Regions from separate parts of the Nonomuraea sp. NPDC004186 genome, predicted to be linked through region 2. Evidence: riboswitches for the same ligand, from Rfam matches in the RefSeq annotation. Region 2 holds a riboswitch; the other holds the start of a gene.
The links. Region 2 has a riboswitch for thiamine pyrophosphate ahead of thiO (glycine oxidase ThiO). Riboswitches for the same ligand answer to the same signal wherever they lie in the genome.
Positions count from the first base shown of each region.

Region 1: another riboswitch for thiamine pyrophosphate. It lies ahead of ACWEPL_RS36095 (purine-cytosine permease family protein); the one in region 2 lies ahead of thiO (glycine oxidase ThiO).

Region 1 is NZ_JBSGFQ010000054.1:69,551-75,333, reverse strand. Features, by position in the region: gene ACWEPL_RS36125 (LCP family protein) at 1-911, shown strand, start outside; gene ACWEPL_RS36120 (GOLPH3/VPS74 family protein) at 918-1,574, opposite strand; gene ACWEPL_RS36115 (TenA family protein) at 1,598-2,203, shown strand; gene ACWEPL_RS36110 (Fpg/Nei family DNA glycosylase) at 2,250-3,128, shown strand; gene ACWEPL_RS36105 (winged helix-turn-helix transcriptional regulator) at 3,149-3,544, shown strand; gene ACWEPL_RS36100 (rhodanese-like domain-containing protein) at 3,541-3,864, shown strand; TPP riboswitch at 3,920-4,035, shown strand; gene ACWEPL_RS36095 (purine-cytosine permease family protein) at 4,026-5,357, shown strand; gene ACWEPL_RS36090 (methylated-DNA--[protein]-cysteine S-methyltransferase) at 5,326-5,783, opposite strand, start outside.
Region 2 is NZ_JBSGFQ010000045.1:40,194-45,976, reverse strand. Features, by position in the region: gene thiE (thiamine phosphate synthase) at 1-594, opposite strand, end outside; gene ACWEPL_RS32300 (Rv2175c family DNA-binding protein) at 572-946, opposite strand; gene ACWEPL_RS32295 (NAD(P)/FAD-dependent oxidoreductase) at 977-2,146, opposite strand; TPP riboswitch at 2,200-2,317, shown strand; gene thiO (glycine oxidase ThiO) at 2,307-3,422, shown strand; gene thiS (sulfur carrier protein ThiS) at 3,419-3,619, shown strand; gene ACWEPL_RS32280 (thiazole synthase) at 3,612-4,367, shown strand; gene pknB (Stk1 family PASTA domain-containing Ser/Thr kinase) at 4,563-5,783, shown strand, end outside.

The DNA of each region.
Region 1 (5,783 bases), on a different contig from region 2:
TGCTGGTGGCGGGCGTGGGCATGCTCTTCTGGATCAACTCCAGGATCGCGGGCATCGACGGCGTGCTCGACGACTATCCGGGCCGTCCCGCCGACACTCCCGGCACCAACTGGCTGCTCGTCGGCTCCGACAGCCGCAAGGGCCTGTCGGCGGCCGAGCGCAAGAAGCTCGCCACGGGCCGGGCGACCGGCGGGAACCGTACGGACTCGATGATGCTGCTGCACATCCCCGAGGGCAGCGACAAGCCGACGCTGGTCAGCCTTCCGCGCGACCTGGCCGTCGACGTCCCGGGCAAGAGGCGCGACAAGCTCAACGCCGCCTACAACGGCGGGCCGCAGCTGCTGGTCCGCACCGTGGAGTCGGTCACGGGCGTGTACATCGACCACTACATGGAGATCGGGTTCGCCGGGTTCGTCGGCATCGTGGACGCCATCGGAGGCGTCGAGATCAACGTACGGGCCGCCGTGGACGACCCGAAGGCCGGGCTCAAGCTGAAGAAGGGCACGCAGGTGCTCAACGGCGCCCAGGCCCTGGGGTACGTACGGACCCGCAAGGGCGGCGCGCTGCCCGACTTCGAGCGGACCAAGCGGCAGCGGCAGTTCCTGGGCGCGGTCGTGAAGAAGGCGGCCAGCCCCGGAGTGCTGATCAACCCGTTCACGTCGATCCCGCTGGCGATGAGCGCCACGGACGCGGTCTCGGTCGACGGTGGCACGGGCGCCTTCGACCTGCTGTCGCTGGGGCTGGCGATGGGCGACAGCCCGGTGACGACGGTGGTTCCGTTCGGCGGCACCGAGCGGCTCGCGGACGGCGGCGAAGCGATCAAGTCGGACCGGCCCAAGGCGCTGGCCCTCTTCAACGCCCTGAAGGAGGACAAGCCGGTGCCCAAGGACGTCATCGACACCGGCAACTAGAGCGGCTCACCCGGAGGTGGAGGTCGTCGCGGCGATGGTCGCCGCGGTGACCGCCGCGATCATGGCCGCGTTGATGGCGGCGATGGTCTGGGCGACCGCGTCGGCCGTCCAGGCGCCCTCCGCGATCTCCTTGACGCGCTGCCTGCTCGCCTCGGGAAAGGCCTTGCGGTCGAGCTTGGCCGCGTGCGCGATGGCGATCAGGACGGCCGTGCGGGCGTCGGGGTCGGCGCCCGCCAGCGCACTGGTCACCCGGTCCCTGACCGCGGCCTCCACGTCGGAGTCGGCCTCGGGCCAGCGCGTCGTGGGGAAGATGCCCAGCACCTTGCCGCGCTGCTCGGTCAGCACGCCCGACTCCGCCAGCCTGGTGAGCAGGCGCCTGCGCAGCTTGGCCGACTGCAGCCGCTGGACCCACCAGGCGGGCTTGCGCTCCTTGCCCTCCTCGGTGATGCGGGCCAGGGTGGCGTCCAGCTCGGAGTCGCCGAGCGGGGACGGGTCCATGACCGTCACCTTCTTGTCCGACAGCTCCAGCCGGCCGTTGACGGCCAGCTCGGCGAGGAGCGCGCCGGCGAGGGCCGGGTCGAGCTGGGTCCCGGCGACGAGCGGCGTGCCCTTCTCGTCGTCGTGGGCGAGCAGGAGCAGCTCTTCGGCGATCGTCACAGTCATGCTTCGACACTAACCTCCCAGCCATGACTGTCTCGGAGAAGTTGCACGCCGTCGGCCGCCCGCTGCTCCGGGCTCAGCTCGACCATCCGACCGTGGCCGGCATCGCGCGTGGCGACCTGCCCGAGGCGGTGTTCAGGTCGTGGCTGGAGCAGGACTACCTGTTCCTGCTCGACTACGTACGGGTGTTCGCGCGGCTGGCCTGGCAGGCGCCCGACGGGCATCTGGGTGATCTGGTGGACCTGGCGCACACCACGTACCACGACGAGTTGAGCCTGCACCGGTCGTTGTCGGCGGAGTTCGGCGCCGATCTGGAGAGGGCGGTGAAGGGGCCGGCGTGCGCGGCGTACACGGCGTTCCTGCTGGAGTCGGCGGCGTCGTACGGGGAGGGGCTGGCGGCGCTTTATCCGTGTATGTGGGGATATTCGAGTCTCGGACAGATATTGGCGGAAATTTCCCCTGTTGAGTCGAGATATCGGGCTTGGGTGGACACGTACGCGGATCCGGCCTTCGCGGCGCTCACCGCGCGGATCGCGCAGATGATCGACCAGGCCGCGCCGGACCCGGCGCGGGCCGAGGAGCTGTTCGCCGAGGGGATGGCGCACGAGCTGGCCTTCTGGAGCGTGCCGTAGCCGTCCACAGGCTGTGGACGGCCGGACGCGCACGTACCCTGGGGACATGCCGGAACTTCCCGAAGTGGAGTCGCTCACCCATTTCCTGCGCGAACGGGCCGTGGGCCGCACGGTCCTGGGGATCGACGTGGTGGCCATCCAGGCGCTCAAGACGTTCGACCCGCCGGTGACCGCGCTCGGCGGGCTGACCATCACCGGGGTGTCGAGGCACGGCAAGTTCCTCGACCTCGACTGCGACGGCCTCCACCTGGTCATCCACCTGGCCCGGGCGGGGTGGCTGCGCTGGCGCGACGACCTGTCGGGCGCGAAGCCCGTACGTCCCGGCAAGGGCCCGCTCGCGGTACGGGTCCGGCTGGCGCCCGACGAGGAGGGCCTGGCGCCCGGGTTCGAGCTGACGGAGGCCGGGACGCAGAAGCGCCTGGCCGTCTACGTCACCAAGAACCCGGACGACGTCCCCGGCATCGCCGCACTCGGCCCCGACCCCCTCGACGAGTCCTTCACCGTCGACGCGCTCAAGCGCATCGTGGGCGGCAACCGCACCCAGATCAAGGGGCTGCTGCGCGACCAGAAGATCATCGCCGGCATCGGGAACGCGTACTCGGACGAGGTGCTGCACGCCGCCAGGATGTCCCCGTTCAAGATCGCGGCCACGCTGACGGACGCGCAGATCGCCGACCTGCACGAGGCCATCATCGCCACCCTGGGGGAGGCGGTGGAGCGGGCGCACGGGCTGGCGGCCAAGGACCTCAAGGCGGAGAAGAAGTCGGGACTGCGGGTCCACAACCGGGCCGGGCAGCCGTGCGACGTCTGCGGCGACACGATCCGCGAGGTGTCCTTCGCGGACTCCTCGCTGCAGTACTGCCCCACCTGCCAGACCGGCGGCAAGCCCCTCGCCGACCGCCGGCTGTCCCGCCTTCTCAAGTGAGCTCGACGGAAGAAGGCACTGTGGAACCGCTCGACGACTACGACGTGCGCCAGTGGGACACGCGCGAGGACTGCGAGGTCCGCCAGATCCTCGACCGCATCGCCGACAAGTGGTCGCTGCTCGTGATCGCCCTGCTCGACTGCCAGAGCCTGCGCTTCACCCAGCTCCGCCGCGAGATCGACGGCGTCAGCCAGCGCATGCTCAGCGTGACCCTGCGCCAGCTGGAGCGCGACGGCCTGGTCAGCCGCACGGTCCATCCCGTCGTGCCGCCCAGGGTGGACTACGCGCTCACGCCGCTCGGCCGTACGCTGCACGAGACCATCAAGTCGCTGGTCACCTGGACGGAGACGCACCAGGAGGAGATCGCCGCGGCGCGTGCGGCCTACGACGCCAGGCGCGAGATGATGGAGTCATGACCGTTCCTGAGATCGAGGCCAGTGCCGTTCCGGCAGACGCTTACCTGCTCGACGTCCGTGAGCAGGACGAATGGGTCGCGGGGCACGCCCCGGAGGCCGTGCACATCCCCATGACCCAGATACAGGGGCGGGTCGACGAGGTGCCCGGCGACCGCACGGTCTACGTCGTCTGCCGGGTGGGCGGCCGGTCCCTGCAGGTCGCGGCCTGGCTCAACCAGCTCGGGCGCGACGCCGTCAACGTCGGCGGCGGCATGCAGTCGTGGGAGTTCGCGAGCCGCCCGATGGTCAGCGAGACCGGGCAGCAGCCGTTCGTGGCGTAAAAAGGCCCCACTGTGGCGGTTTCGCCGTCGCTGAGGCATGATGAGGGCGCCAACTGCAGATTGTCGCGGGAGCTCGGGGTGCGCCGGGCTGAGAGGGCAGCCATAGATCCGCTGCCGACCGCCTGAACCTGTCCGGGTAATGCCGGCGTAGGGAGTGTGCGATGACGCATGTCGTCGACGAAGTTCCGCTGACTCTTGAAGGCAGGCCGCCGAAGACCCTGGGCGTGCTCGATCAGGGCGCGCTCTGGGCGAATCTCGGAGTCAGCCTCCTGGGCTTCTCCGGCGCGTTGCTCCTGCTCAACCCCCTGTCCAACGCTCCCCTCAGCCTGACCGCCGCGCTCCTGGCGACCGTGGTCGGCAGCCTGATCGGCACCGCCATGGTGGGCCTGTCCGCCGTCCCCGGCACCCAGACGGGGCAGCCCGCGATGGTGCTGCTGCGGGGCCTGTTCGGGGCGCGGATCTCGTACGTCCCCACGGTGCTGAACATCGTCCAGATGCTCGGCTGGGCCGCGTTCGAGCTGTGGGTGATCGCCAAGGCGGCCAGCGCGATCTTCGGCGCCGTGCCGTACCAGGTGTGGGTGATCGCGGCGGGGGTGCTGACCACCGCGCTCACGATCTGGCCGCTCGGGTCCGTCAGGCTGCTGCGGCGGTACGTCACCATCGGCGTGATCGTGTCGATGGTGTGGTTCGCCTGGTTCTTCCTCACCAGGGCGCCCGCGCACACCGGCGGGTCCTGGACGGCCTTCGCGCCCGCCGTGGACTACGTGATCGCGCTGTCGGTGTCGTGGGTGCCGATGGCGGCCGACTTCGCCCGGCACTCCAGGTCGAGCAGGGCCGCGTTCACCGGCGTGGTCGGCGGCTACACGCTGGCACAGGTCGCCTGCCTGGGCCTGGGCGTGTTCGCGGTGGCCATGGCGGGGGCCGACAAGGTGGCGGCCGACGGGACGTCGGTGTTCGGCGCGTTCGTGGCGGTGCCGCTGGGCGCGCTGTTCTTCGCGATCCTGGTGCTGCGCGAGACCGACCAGTCGTTCGCCAACGTCTACTCCACCACGGTCTCGCTGCAGAACCTGATGCCGCGGGTGGACCGGCGCGTCTTCTCCGTCGCCATCGGCGTGCTGAGCGTGGCGATCGCCCTGGTCGTGGACGTCAACTCGTACGGGGCGTTCCTCGGGGTGATCGGGGCGGTGTTCGTGCCGATGTTCGCGGTGCTGGCCGTGGACTACTTCGTGCTCGGCGGCTCGCGGAGCTGGAACACCGCTGAGAACGCGCCCTCGCGCTGGTCGAGGCTGGTGCCGTGGGCCCTCGGCTTCGTGGCGTACTGGCTGACGACCTCCGCGCCCACGCTCAAGCCATGGGACCGCTTCTGGCAGGGGGCCCGCGACGCCATCGGCTTCACCCGGCAGCCGTGGATGAACGGGGCGCTCGGCGCGGCCGTCGTCGCCGTGCTGGTCACCCTGCTGATCAGCTGGTCGATGCGCGCCTTTCGACGTTGAGCAGGTGCTGCTTGGCGGCCGCGCCGCCCGCGTAGTCGCCGAGCGCGCCGTCCTCACGCACCACCCGGTGGCACGGCACGATCACGCACACGGGGTTGGAGGCCAGCGCGTTGCCGATCGCCCGCAGCGCGCGCGGCCTGCCGATGCTCGCGCCGATCTCCTCCAGCGTCGTGGTGGTGCCGTACCGGACCGCCATCGTCTTCTGCAGCACCGTGCGGGCGAAGGACGTCGCCAGCGCCAGGTCGACGGGCGTGGTGAACGCGCGCAGACGGCCGGAGAAGTAGGCGTCCAGCTCCCTGCGCACCGGGTCGAGCCGGCGCGGATCCGGTCCGATGAACCTGCCCACGTGCCTCGTGAGCAGCTCGTACACGGCGTTTTCCGGCTCGAAGCTGCACGCCGCGATGCCCTTGCCGGTGACCGCGAGCA
Region 2 (5,783 bases):
CGGGTCCTCCGCGTCCGTGATCGCGCGTACGACCACCACGCGGCGCACGCCGTACGACATCACCTCGTCCAGGTTCGCGAGGTCGATGCCGCCGATCCCGAACCACGGCCGCGAGGTCTCCAGCGCCGCCGCGTGCCGGAGCAGCGGCGGGCCGGGGGCCGGGCGGCCGGGCTTGGTGGGCGTGGGCCAGATGGGGCCGCAGCAGAAGTAGTCGACGCCCGGCTCCGCTGCCGCGGCGGAAGCCTCGGCCACGGAGTGGGTGGACCGTCCGATGACGATGTCGTCGCCGAGTATCTCTCGCGCGACCGTCACAGGAAGGTCGTCCTGCCCCAGGTGGAGCACGTCGGACCGGGCGGCGTAGGCGACGTCCGCCCGGTCGTTGACGGCCAGCAGTTTGCCGTGCCGGTCGCAGGCGTCGCGGAAGACCTCGAGGAGCGCGAGTTCTTCGCGGGCCTCCAGACCCTTCTCCCGCAGCTGGATGATGTCCACGCCGCCGGCCAGCACCGAGTCGAGGAACTCCGCCAGGTCGCCGCGGTCGCGGCGGCCGTCGGTGCAGAGATAGAGGCGGGCTTCAGAAACCGAGGGCTTGGGCACGCCGCTTGACCTCAGTATGACGGCCGGCCTTGATCGCCTCGATGGGCGATCCGGGCAGGGACTCGTCAGGGGTGAAGAGCCAGCGCAGCGACTCGACATCGTCGTAGCCGGCGTCCAGCAACACGGTCAGCGTGCCGGGCAGGCCCTTCATCACATCCTTTCCATCGAGGAACACAGCGGGCACCTGTGGCCCGCCGCCCCCCCGGCGTACGCCGAGCAGCTTGTGGTCCTTGAGGAGTTGCTTGGCCCGCCCGATCGGAAGGTCTAGGCGCGAGGCCACTTCGGGGAGCGTGAGCCACTCGTCGACGAGTTGGTCGGTCTCCCGGTCGATCTGTGCAACAGAAAGCGTCACGAAACCACAACTACCACATGCCGCGCTTGCTCAAACAACACAATCCCGTAGAGGGACTTCTGGATCTACCAGGCGTTCCGCGTCGAGACGGTGTCCCGCGTCGATGATTCTGCGCCCCTGAACGAGGTCTCGCGGCCGATCCACGGCGAGCACCGCGGCGAGGGCGTCGTCGGCCGTGAGCCAGAGGGCCGACCACTTGCCCTCCGGCTCGCCCCGGTAGATCAGGCGCTCGCCTGCCAAATGATGACCGGCGTATTGCACCATGTGCCCGAACTGTTCCGACCAGAAGTACGGAACGGGATCGTACGCGACGTCCTCGCCCAGCAAGCTCGCGGCGGCCACCTCGGGGGCGTTGAGCGCGGTGTCCCAGTGCTCGACCCTGAGCCTGGTCTGCCAGCGGCGCGACCACCAGGCGGCGCAGTCGCCGACGGCGACCGTGTTCGGGAGGGAGGCGCGCAGGTGCTCGTCCACGACGACGCCGTTGTGGAGGTCGATGTCGGCGCCGGTGAGCCATTCGACGGCCGGGCGCACGCCGATGCCCGTGACCACCACGTGGGCGTCCACGAACTCGCCGCCCACCAGCCGCACGCCGCCCTCGTCCACGGAGTCGACCATGGTGTCGAGCCGCAGGTCGATGCCGTCGTACCAGCGCTCGGTGCGGGCCCCGATCTCGGCGCCGACGGCCGTCGCGAGCGGCGCCGGGCCGGCCTCGATCACGGTCACCGCGCACCCGGCGCGGCGGGCGGCGGTGGCCACCTCCGCGCCGATCCAGCCGGCGCCGATGATCGAGACGCGGGCGCCGGGGACGAGCATGGCCCTGAGCTCGTGGGCGTCGTCGAGCGTGCGCAGCACGTGTTGCGGGCCGTCGCCGGGCAGCCTGATCGGCTCGGCGCCGGTGGCGATGACCAGCCCGTCGTAGCCGAGCTCGCCCTCGGTGGTCTCCACGACCCCCTCGCGCAGCGCCTTGGCGCTGACCCCCGGCTGGAACACCACGTCGAGCGAGGCCAGGTCGGTGTCGACGTAGCTGGTGTCGGCGTCGCCGAACAGCACGGCCTTGGACAGGGGTGGACGGTCGTAGGGGCGATGCCGCTCCTCGCCCACCAGCGTGATCCGCCCGCCGAACCCCTGTGCGCGCAGCGCCTCCACGGTGCGCACTCCGGCCAGGCCCGCTCCCACCACCACGACTTCGTTCACGTTCATGACCCTAACGTGGGCCGGTGTCCGGGCGTCGCAGCGAGGCCGTAGGCTGGGGGCGTAAGACGCGCGGGAGTCCGGCCGTGACCGGGCTGAGAGGAAGGCTGCCATCGGGCCTTCGACCGCAAGACACCTGATCCGGATCATGCCGGCGAAGGGAGCGCGGATGGATGTGATCGTGGGCGGCGGGGTCGTCGGCCTCTCGCTGGCCTGGCGGCTTGCCCGCGAAGGGCGGCCCGTCACCCTGGTGGACCCGGCCCCCGCCTCGGGGGCCTCACACGCGGCCGCGGGGATGCTGGCGCCGGTCAGCGAGGTCACCTACACGGAGGTGCCGCTGCTGCGGCTCGGCGTGGCGTCGCTGCGCCGCTGGCCCGCCTTCGCCGCCGAGCTGGCCGCCGACGCGGGGCTGGCCGGCCCCGAGGCCCTGGACCTGCGCTCCGAGGGGACGCTCGACGTGGCGTTCGGGGCGGACGACCTGGCCGCGCTGGACGAGCTGGCCGCGTACCTGGAGAAGCTGGAGCTCCCCGTCCGGCGACTGACCGGCCGCGAGTGCCGCCGCCTGGAGCCCATGTTGGCTCCCTCGGTGCGGGGCGGGCTGCTGGCCGTCGGCGATTCCTGGGTGGACCCGCGCCGCGTGACGGCGGCGCTGCTCGCCGCGCTCGACCGGCGGGGAGTCCAGCTCGTACGGGCGCGCGTCGGCGAGCTGCTGCGCGACGGCGGCCGGGTCACAGGGGTACGCCTGGAGCCGCCCGGCGGCGACGACCGGCGAGCCGAGCTGCGGGCGGAGCGGGTGATCCTGGCGGCCGGGGCGTGGAGCGCCGGGCTGGCCGAGGTGCCGGTCCGGCCGGTCAAGGGGCAGATCATGCGGTTGCGTTCGCCGCAGCCGCTGCTCACCCGGTGCGTCCGCGGCACCGTGCACGGCACGCCGGTCTACCTCGTCCCCCGGGGCGACGGCGAGCTGGTGGTCGGGGCCACGCAGGAGGAGATGGGCTTCGACACCAGGGTGACCGCGGGCGGGCTCTACGAGCTGCTGCGCGACGCCAGGGAGCTGGTGCCGGGCATCACCGAGCTGGAGGTCTCCGACGTGGTGGCCGGGCTGCGGCCGGGCACGCCGGACAACCTGCCGCTCATCGGCCCGAGCGGCACCCCGGGGCTGGCGCTGGCCACCGGCCATCACCGGGGCGGCGTGCTCCTGGCGCCGCTCACGGCGGACATCCTGCTGGGCGAGGAGGGCGAGCTCGCCGCAATGTGCTCGCCTGGGAGATTTCGGGATATTTCATGATTGTGATGATCAACGGGGCCTCCCACGAGGTGGCCGACGGCACGACCGTGGCGCAGGCCGTACGCACATTGACCACGGCCACCACCGGAGTGGCCGTGGCCGTCAACGACGAGGTGGTCACGCGGAGCTCGTGGGAGACGACGGCGCTCAGCGACCGTGACCGGGTGGAGGTTCTGACGGCGGTGCAAGGTGGATGATCTGATCATCGCCGGGGAGAGCTTCTCCTCCCGGCTCATCATGGGCACCGGCGGCGCGCCCTCGCTGGACGTGCTCGACCAGGCGCTGGCCGCGTCCGGCACCGAGCTGACCACGGTGGCGATCCGGCGGCTCGACCCGAACGCCCGCGGCTCGGTCCTGGACGTGCTGCGCAAGCGGGACATCAAGGTGCTCCCCAACACCGCGGGCTGCTTCACGGCGGGCGAGGCCGTGCTGACGGCACGGCTGGCCAGGGAGGCCCTCGGCACGAACTGGATCAAGGTCGAGGTCATCTCCGACGAGCGGACCCTGCTGCCCGACCCGATCGAGACGTTCGACGCGGCCGAGCGGCTGGTGGCCGACGGGTTCGTGGTGCTGCCGTACATCGGGGACGACCCGGCGCTGGCCCGGCGGCTGGAGCAGGCGGGCTGCTCGGCCGTCATGCCGCTGGGCGGGCCGATCGGCTCGGGTCTCGGCATCCGCAACCCGCACAGCATCGAGCTGATCGTGGAGGCCGTTTCCGTGCCGGTGGTGCTCGACGCGGGCATCGGCACGGCCAGCGACGCCGCGCTGGCGATGGAGCTGGGCTGCGCCGCCGTGATGCTGGCCACGGCGGTCACCAGGGCCCAGCGGCCCGATCTCATGGCGGTCGCCATGAAGCAGGCCGTGGAGGCCGGACGGCTGGCGCGGCTGGCGGGCCGCATCCCGCGCAGGCGCTACGCCGAGGCCTCCTCACCGATGGCTCCCTGACCGGAGTGCCGATGCCCCCTCCCCCGAGTGCCGACGACTCCCCGGCCCGAGTGCCGGTGGCCCCCGGCCGGAGTGACGGGGGCTCGCTGACCCGAGGGACGCGTGGGGAGCTGGGACGTTCCAACGGGAACGTCTCAGCATCGGTTTCGGGCGGCGAGGCCCTCCCAGTGGCAAAACGCCCGTAAACTCAGCGGGGTGGATACGACGACTGCGGACCCCCTGGTCGGGCGGCTCCTCGATGGGCGCTACCGCATCGAGAGCCGGATCGCCCGGGGCGGTATGGCGACCGTCTACCTCGCGCTGGACGTCCGCCTGGACCGGACGGTGGCGCTGAAGGTCATGCACGGCTCACTGGCCGAGGACCCCGCGTTCGTGCGGAGGTTCATCGGCGAGGCCAAGTCGGTTGCCCGCCTCTCACACCCCAACGTGGTGCACGTCTTCGACCAGGGCACGGACAACGACGTCGTCTACCTGTCGATGGAGTACGTGCCCGGCAAGACGCTGCGCGACATCCTGCGCGAGCGCGGCAGGCTGCCCGCCCGCGAGGCGCTCGAGATCATGATCCCGGTGCTCGCCGCCCTCGGCGCGGCCCACCAGGCCGGGATGGTCCACCGCGACGTGAAGCCGGAAAACGTCCTGATGACCGACGACGGCCGGGTCAAGGTCGTCGACTTCGGCCTGGCCCGGGCCATCGAGGCCACCAACCAGACCCGCACCGGCGTGATGATCGGCACCATCGGCTACATGGCGCCCGAGCAGGTCACCACCGGCGCCGCCGACGTGCGCAGCGACGTCTACGCCGCGGGCATCATGCTGTTCGAGCTGGTCACCGGCCAGCAGCCGTACGACGGCGCGACGCCCATGTCGGTGGCCTACCGGCACGTCCACGACACCGTGCCCGCGCCGTCCTCGGTGTTCCCCGACGTGCCGCCGCTGATCGACACGCTGGTGACCCAGGCGACGGCCCGCGAGCCGGACCAGCGCCCCGCCGACGCGACCGCGATGCTCGTGGCCGCCGTCGACGCGCACCGGATGCTGCCGCGCCTGACCAACCCGCCGGCCTCCCACGCCCAGACGCAGGTGTTCAACGCCTCCGGCGCCGCCTCGATGCCCCAGCCCGCCCCCGCCCACACCTTGATCCAGCCGCGGGCGGAGGTGCCGCCGCAGGGGCAGCGGGCGGGGTTCAAGCCCAACTGGTTCCTGGTGCTGCTGGCCGGGGTCATGGTGGTCGCGGTCGGGCTGACCGGCTGGTACTTCGCGCAGCCCGAGATGGTCTCCGTCCCCGACCTGGTCGGCAAGAACCTGGCGCTGGCCAAGAGCAGCGCCGCCGCGGCCGGTTTCAAGGTCCAGGAGGCCGACGGCGTCAACAACGAGAAGATGGCCGCGGGCCTAGTCCTCAGCACCGACCCGGCGGCC